3 regions of the Streptomyces qianjiangensis genome follow, and region 1 is predicted to be linked to each of the others. Evidence: riboswitches for the same ligand, from Rfam matches in the RefSeq annotation. Region 1 holds a riboswitch; each other region holds the start of a gene.
The links. A riboswitch is a leader RNA that binds a small molecule or an ion and turns the genes downstream of it on or off. The one in region 1 is predicted to bind cyclic di-AMP.
Positions count from the first base shown of each region.

Region 2: another riboswitch for cyclic di-AMP. It lies ahead of N8I87_RS19100 (M23 family metallopeptidase); the one in region 1 lies ahead of N8I87_RS16500 (LysM peptidoglycan-binding domain-containing protein).
Region 3: another riboswitch for cyclic di-AMP. It lies ahead of N8I87_RS06005 (C40 family peptidase); the one in region 1 lies ahead of N8I87_RS16500 (LysM peptidoglycan-binding domain-containing protein).

Region 1 is NZ_CP106798.1:3,613,500-3,615,736, reverse strand. Features, by position in the region: gene N8I87_RS16505 (LysM peptidoglycan-binding domain-containing protein) at 1-765, shown strand, start outside; cyclic di-AMP (ydaO/yuaA leader) riboswitch at 949-1,117, shown strand; gene N8I87_RS16500 (LysM peptidoglycan-binding domain-containing protein) at 1,122-1,784, shown strand; gene eno (phosphopyruvate hydratase) at 2,087-2,237, shown strand, end outside.
Region 2 is NZ_CP106798.1:4,157,861-4,160,097, reverse strand. Features, by position in the region: gene N8I87_RS19110 (dihydrofolate reductase family protein) at 1-462, shown strand, start outside; tRNA gene N8I87_RS19105 (tRNA-Met) at 512-585, shown strand; cyclic di-AMP (ydaO/yuaA leader) riboswitch at 894-1,051, shown strand; gene N8I87_RS19100 (M23 family metallopeptidase) at 1,061-2,101, shown strand; gene N8I87_RS19095 (PrsW family intramembrane metalloprotease) at 2,223-2,237, opposite strand, start outside.
Region 3 is NZ_CP106798.1:1,326,658-1,328,894, reverse strand. Features, by position in the region: gene N8I87_RS06010 (LysE family translocator) at 72-692, shown strand; gene N8I87_RS06005 (C40 family peptidase) at 762-1,235, opposite strand; cyclic di-AMP (ydaO/yuaA leader) riboswitch at 1,239-1,445, opposite strand; gene N8I87_RS06000 (hypothetical protein) at 1,766-2,074, opposite strand; gene N8I87_RS05995 (ATP-dependent Clp protease proteolytic subunit) at 2,083-2,237, opposite strand, start outside.

The sequences.
Region 1 (2,237 bases):
TTCGCCACCAGCCCGGACGAGGCGAGCCGTTCGCAGCAGATAGCCGTCGCGGAGAAGGTCCTCGACGATCAGGGCACGAAGCCCTGGGCCACCTGTGCGGTGCTCTCCGGGCTCACCGAGAACTCCGGGTCGGTCGACGTCGACACCGGCGTCTCGCCGTCCGATTCGCCTGGCTCCTCCGATTCTTCGGACTCCTCCGACTCCTCTGATTCGTCCGGCTCATCCCGTTCGCGCTCGAAGTCGGACTCCTCGGGGAACGTCGACGGCGGCAATGAGGAGAAGGGCGAGGACAAAGGTAAGGAAGAGGACAAGAGCGAGGACAACGGGGCGAAGAGTAATGACAACAGTAAGGGCGAAGATTCCACCAAGTCGGACAAGTCGGGATCCGTAGGCTCGGAAAATTCGCAGGGGGGCGGTAGTGAACCCTCAGAAGCCCCTAAATCGGATGAATCGGACAACTCTTGGCGGGGCGGGGGGTCTTGGAGTCTGGTCGACACCGGTGCGATCGGCGGCGGCCGTCATCGCGGGTGCTGTGCGGACGAAAGCACAGCAATCGGTCAGGACTCCGCCTCGGTGGCCCGTCATGCCTCGCAGACCTACACCGTCCGCGACGGCGACACCCTCGTGTCCATCGCCGACTCCTTTGGCGTCGACGGCGGATGGCGCGCGCTCTATGCCGCGAACAAGGCCGTCATCGGTACCGACCCGAACGACATCACTCCCGGTCAGACCCTGGACGTCGCTGCCGAAAACGGCGGAAAGTAGCGGGAGTTGACGTCCCACTTTCACGCCTAATGTCCGGTTTGGTGAAAGTGTGGGATGAGTCTCAGAAGCCCTGATCGTCTTTGAAATTCCCCGGATCGCGTGTCTACGGTCGAGTCCGCTCGTCACCACGAGCCCCGGCTGTCGCAACGCCGAGTCCTGCCAGCGGCCGTACGGGAACAGTCGTCGCGTCATGCGCCGCAGGCAGGAGCGGGGGACCCAAGGTAAGTGCCGCGCCGGACAGTTGAGCCGGAGCGGCTAGGGGTGGAGCCACGCCTCCTGGTGGAGGTGTGGCCGGGCAACTCAACCGGCCCGAACCCGACAGCTCACCTCGCAGGCGTCGGTGAGGGGATCCATCCATGCTGTTTTCCGCCCAGGGCAAGCACCGCCGTCCCTCGAAGGCCAAGGCCACCCGTGCCATCGCGCTCGCCGGTGTCGCCGGCGCCGCCGTCGTCGCCCCGCTGATGGCCTCCGGCACCGCCTCCGCCGCCACCGCCTCCGAGTGGGACGCCGTCGCCAAGTGCGAGTCCGGCGGCAACTGGTCCATCAACACCGGCAACGGCTACTACGGCGGTCTGCAGTTCTCCGCCTCGACGTGGTCCGCCTACGGCGGCACGAAGTACGCCGGCACCGCCGACAAGGCCACCAAGGCGCAGCAGATAGAGATCGCCGAGAAGGTCCTCGCCGCCCAGGGCAAGGGCGCCTGGCCGGTCTGCGGCACGGGCCTGTCCAGCACCCCCTACAGCGGCGCCGCGGCGAGCACCGCCCCCCGCTCGACCGAGAAGCCCGCCGCCTCCCGCTCCGCCGAGCGCCCGGCCGCGGCCAAGACCGTCACCACCCCGACCGGTAAGAAGGTCAAGAAGGGCGACGGCGAGTACAAGGTCGTCAAGGGCGACACCCTCGGCTCGATCGCCCAGAAGCACAAGGTCAAGGGCGGTTGGCAGAAGCTGTTCAAGCTGAACAAGGACATCGTCCAGGACGCGGACCTCATCTACCCGGGCCAGCGGCTCCACCTGAAGTGATGCGCGGTCGGTAGCCCGGCCGCAAGAACCACAGCCGGCCCCCGTCCCCACGGTCTCCCCGCCCCGGTGCGTATTCCCCCGTACGCGCCGGGGCGGGGCTTGTTCATGGGGTGCTGTGCTCGCGTTCATGGGGCGCTGTGCTCGAGCCGTTCTCCACCCGCCTTTGTTTCGAGCCGGAACAATGGGTACGGTCGGACCCTGTCCACGGGACGGTCGGTCGGTGGCCGATCCCCCCGGGACGGTTAGGCTCTAGTCGCAAGGCACCCCAGCCCCGCACTTCCAGCGTCACATCCATGAAGGAGATGCTCGTGCCGTCCATCGACGTCGTCGTAGCCCGGGAAATCCTGGACTCCCGAGGCAACCCCACGGTCGAGGTCGAGGTCGGCCTCGACGACGGCAGCACGGGTCGTGCCGCCGTTCCGTCCGGCGCCTCCACCGGCGCCTTCGAGGCCA
Region 2 (2,237 bases), 540 kb from region 1:
TCCGTCACCGCGGCGGACCGGCACTGGATGCGGATCGCCTGTGACCTCGCGGCGCTGTGCCCGCCCTCGGAGACCGCCTTCAGCGTGGGCGCTGTCGTGGTGGCCGCCGACGGCACCGAGCTGGCCCGCGGTCACTCGCGGGAGGGCGACGACCCGGTCGTGCACGCCGAGGAGGCGGCGCTGGCCAAGATCGACCCGGCCGACCCGAGGCTGGCCGCCGCCACGGTGTACAGCAGCCTGGAGCCCTGCGCCCGCCGGGCGTCACGGCCCGCTCCCTGTGCGCGGCTGATCCTGGACGCCGGGGTACGGCGGGTGGTCACGGCCTGGCGGGAGCCGGACACGTTCGTGCCGGGCGCCGACGGCAGCGGGCTGCTGACGGGCCAGGGCGTGGATGTCGTCGTGCTGCCCGAGTACGAGGACCGGGCCAAGGCGCCGAACCGCCATCTGCCGGCCCTCGAATAAACCTGTGCGCTTGCACCCCTGAGCATGACGTATGCTTGAGGCACACCGACGCGGGGTGGAGCAGCTCGGTAGCTCGCTGGGCTCATAACCCAGAGGTCGCAGGTTCAAATCCTGTCCCCGCTACTCAAGGCTCAGGGCCGGAATCCAGTTCATGGATTCCGGCCCTGGGTGTTTTGTGCGACCAGGCGACGGCCAGGCGATTATCACGAAGAGTGACCGGACGAAAGCCCTCCGCATAACATCTGAGTCACCATCAAAAACGTTGTGACTCGTGTGCTGCGGTCAACTCGCCCGATTTTCATCGGTCGTGGCAGGTAAGTCCCGCAGTAAAAACATTAATGATCAAGCAGAACGGCTTGGAATCTGACAGCTGGGTCTATTAACGTTCGATAACGCAGCGCGGTCGTCCCAGCCGTCACAAGAGTCGGCTCCGTGCGCACGCGCCGAATCCCGCAAGGGAACCGGGGAACCACCACCTTGGGGTGAATCACGCGGATGCCGCCGTGGAGGCACGGCCTGTATGCGCGCGTAGGAGACCTTCCTGCTCCGAACCCGTCAGCTAACCCGGTAGGCGACGGAAGGAAAGGAGTACGCCCGCGTGGCGTCCAACCGGCCTGCCCCCACAGCCCCATTCGTGCCGAGCGAGCACACCGAGTCCTTCGGCTACGGCAGCTACCGCACCGACGAGGGCCCGTGGGAGGAGTGGAACCCCACCGAGGAGTCCCTCAGCCCGGTACGCGGCCGGCACCGCGTCGGCAAGCAGCGCGGCGGCGGACTCGCCCGTAGCTCCACGGTCCTGGGCGTCGGCGTCATAGCAGCCGTCGGCGCGGGCGGCATGGCCAGCGCCAACACCGGCAAGCCGCCGGTGTCCATCTCCATGCCCGACCTGCCCTCCGTCAGCTCCCTGCTCGGCGACAGCACCCCGGACGAGGCCCCCGCCAAGGGCTCCGCGACCGCGCTCAGCAGCGTCGGCACGACCTCCGCCGACCGCACCCAGGGCGCCTCCGACGCCGGTGAGGCGCTGCGCAACCGCATCATGGCCCAGGCCGAGAAGCAGCAGGGCCAGGTCGAGACCAAGGCCGCCGCCGCTGCCGCGGCCGCCGCGGACAGGCAGGTCGCCGCCGCGGCCGCCAAGGCCGAGAAGGAGGCCGCCGCCAAGGCCGCCGACGCCAAGGCGGCGGCGGAGGCCGCGGCCAAGAAGAAGGCCGAGGCCGCGCGCCTGGCCGCGCTGGCCAAGCAGTACACGCTGCCGACCTCCTCGTACACGATCACCTCGACCTTCGGTCAGGCCGGCGCCATGTGGTCCTCCGGCTACCACACCGGCCTCGACTTCGCCGCGCCCACGGGCACGCTCATCAAGGCCATCCACAGCGGCACGATCACCGAGGCGGGCTGGGCCGGCTCCTACGGCTACCGCACGATCCTCACCCTCGACGACGGCACCGAGCTGTGGTTCTGCCACCAGTCCTCGATCAGCGTCTCCGCCGGGCAGAAGGTCAGCACCGGCGACGTCATCGGCCGCGTCGGCGCCACCGGTAACGTCACGGGCCCGCATCTGCACCTGGAGGTCCACCCGGGCGGCCAGGCCACCGGGACCGACCCGATGACATGGCTGCGGGGCAAGGGCCTCAACCCCTGACCCAACCTGTCGAACCCCCGGCGGTCCTGACGGCACCCCCCGACGTCAGGACCGCCGGTCAGGTGTTTGCGGGACCTCTTCCGAGTCGGCGCAGCCGTGTGCCACGCCTGTCCGCTGCGCCCTAAGGCCGATAGGG
Region 3 (2,237 bases), 2.3 Mb from region 1:
AGGAATGCTTAAGGATAACCCAGGAGATCCTAAATACCTGCTGAAGGTCCGTCCGCGGCAGGCTGGGCGCCATGGACGGACAGCTCCTCGCCTTCACCGGGATCGCCGCCGGCATGGTCGCCATGCCCGGCGCCGACTTCACCGTCGTCGTACGCAACGCACTGGTCTCCCGCCGGGCGGGCATCGCCTGTGCGCTCGGCATCGCGTGCGGGCTGCTCGTCCACACGGCACTGGTGGCTGCGGGGGTCGCCGCGGTCCTGGTCGCCGTGCCCCCGCTGTTCCGCACTCTGCAGCTGCTCGGCGGCGCGTATGTGCTGTATCTGGGCGGACGGACGCTGTGGTCGCTGCGGCAGCCGCAGGGCGGCGACACGGACGGCGGCACGGCCTCTGCCGCACACCCGCTGCGTCAGGGGTTCACGACCAACGCCCTCAACCCCAAGGTCTCGCTGACCTTCCTCAGCCTGCTGCCCCAGTTCGTACCCGCGGGCAGTGCCGCGCTGCCGAGGACCCTGCTGCTCGCGCTGATCGTGATCGGGCTGACCCTGGTGTGGTTCCCGACGGTGGCGCTGCTGGTGGACCGGCTCGGCCGGTGGCTGCGCCGGCCGCGGGCCGCCATGGCCCTGCAGTCGGCGACCGGTGTGGCGCTGACGGTTCTGGGCGCCGCCCTGCTCATCGAACCGCTCCTGGCGTGACACCGGGTCAGGCCGGAGCGGACCCGAGGGGGTGACGGCGCGACATCGCCCGTCACCCCCTCGGGCGGGTCAGCTGACCCGGCCGTACCAGACGCTCCTCGTCCAGATCTTCTGCAGCTTCACCACGTCCCCGGTCTTCGGGGCGTGCCAGATCTTCCCCTTCCCGGCGTAGATCCCCACGTGGTACACGCTGGAGCCCGAGTGGAAGAAGACCAGGTCACCGGCCTTGCGGTTCTTGGCCGAGATGTGGTGGGTCTTGTTGTACTGCTGGGCGGCCGTACGGGGCAGGCTCTTGCCCGCCTTCTTGTACGAGTACAGCGTGAGCCCGGAGCAGTCGAACCTCCGCGGCCCGGTGGCGCCCCACTTGTAGGGGGACCCCTTCTTGGAAGCCGCGACCTGGAGTGCCTTCGTCGCCATCGTCGCGGCCGATGCGTCGGCGGCGACACCCGGAACCACGATCGAGCCGCCCACGGCGGCGATGGTGAGGGCCGAGGCCGTACCGGCCCGGGCCATGAGCGACGGGACACGATTGAGCGCAGTCATGCGCAACCCTTCGTCAGCCGCCTGTGAAGGATGACCTGTCGGATTCGGGCTGGCGAAGTTGCCCGGCCGCGTTGCCGCGGCTTCACCCCAAGGGCTGCTCGGAACGAACAAACAGACGAACGAACATCCGTTCCGGCGACCCGTCTTGCTTGGGTCCTCCACTCCTGCCGATCCACTCCTGTCGACCGGTCATCCGGGCGGCGGCAGGACTCGGCGTCCGCCCGGACCGCCCCGCCGCTGTGGCGGGGGCTTGTCGTCAGACAGGGATCTTCACTCACAGGTGTCCGAAAATCCCAATGGAATCGGGGATTTGTGGTGTTACTCACCACTCACCCGTTCGGGTGGACATCGCTGTGTTCGAGTCATGGCCGAGGGGGGCAGGTACCCCCGGACCAGCGCGGAAGCACCTCACCGTCCCCCTCGGGCAAGCGTGTTGTGCAACCTCCACGGCCTCGGAAACGGACCTGCGACTACTCCAATCAGCGGTACGCCCTTTGGGTCGTTTCAACTCCGGTCCGGACGGCAGTGCGTCAATCGGCGGCGTGGGGTGGGACGGTGACCCTCGCGGTCCGGCGTTCGCCGTCCAGCACCCGCAGTGCGCGTGCCAACGTGGCCGCGTGCAACTCCGTCTCGCCGCGCTGGTGCATGAGGGTCAGCGCGTCGCGCAACTCGGCCGCCGCACGGACCAGTGCCTGGGCGGCCCGCAGCCCGCTGTAGGTGCCCTCGTGCCGGGCCGGATTGATCCGACCGAGCAGGTCGACCACATCGAGGTAACGGTCGATCAACTCACCCTCGGCCCGCGTCAGGGCGGGCAGCGGCGGCAGTTCCGGAGGCATCATCCGCCGGCTCACCCCGCGTCCCGGGTGATGCGGGAGGCGTTGCGGCTGGTGATGATCCCGTCCACCAGCCCGTATTCCAGCGCGCCCGGCGCGTCCAGGATCAGATCCCGCTCCAGGTCCTCGTGGACCTGTTCCGGGCTGCGTCCCGTGTGCCGGACGAGCA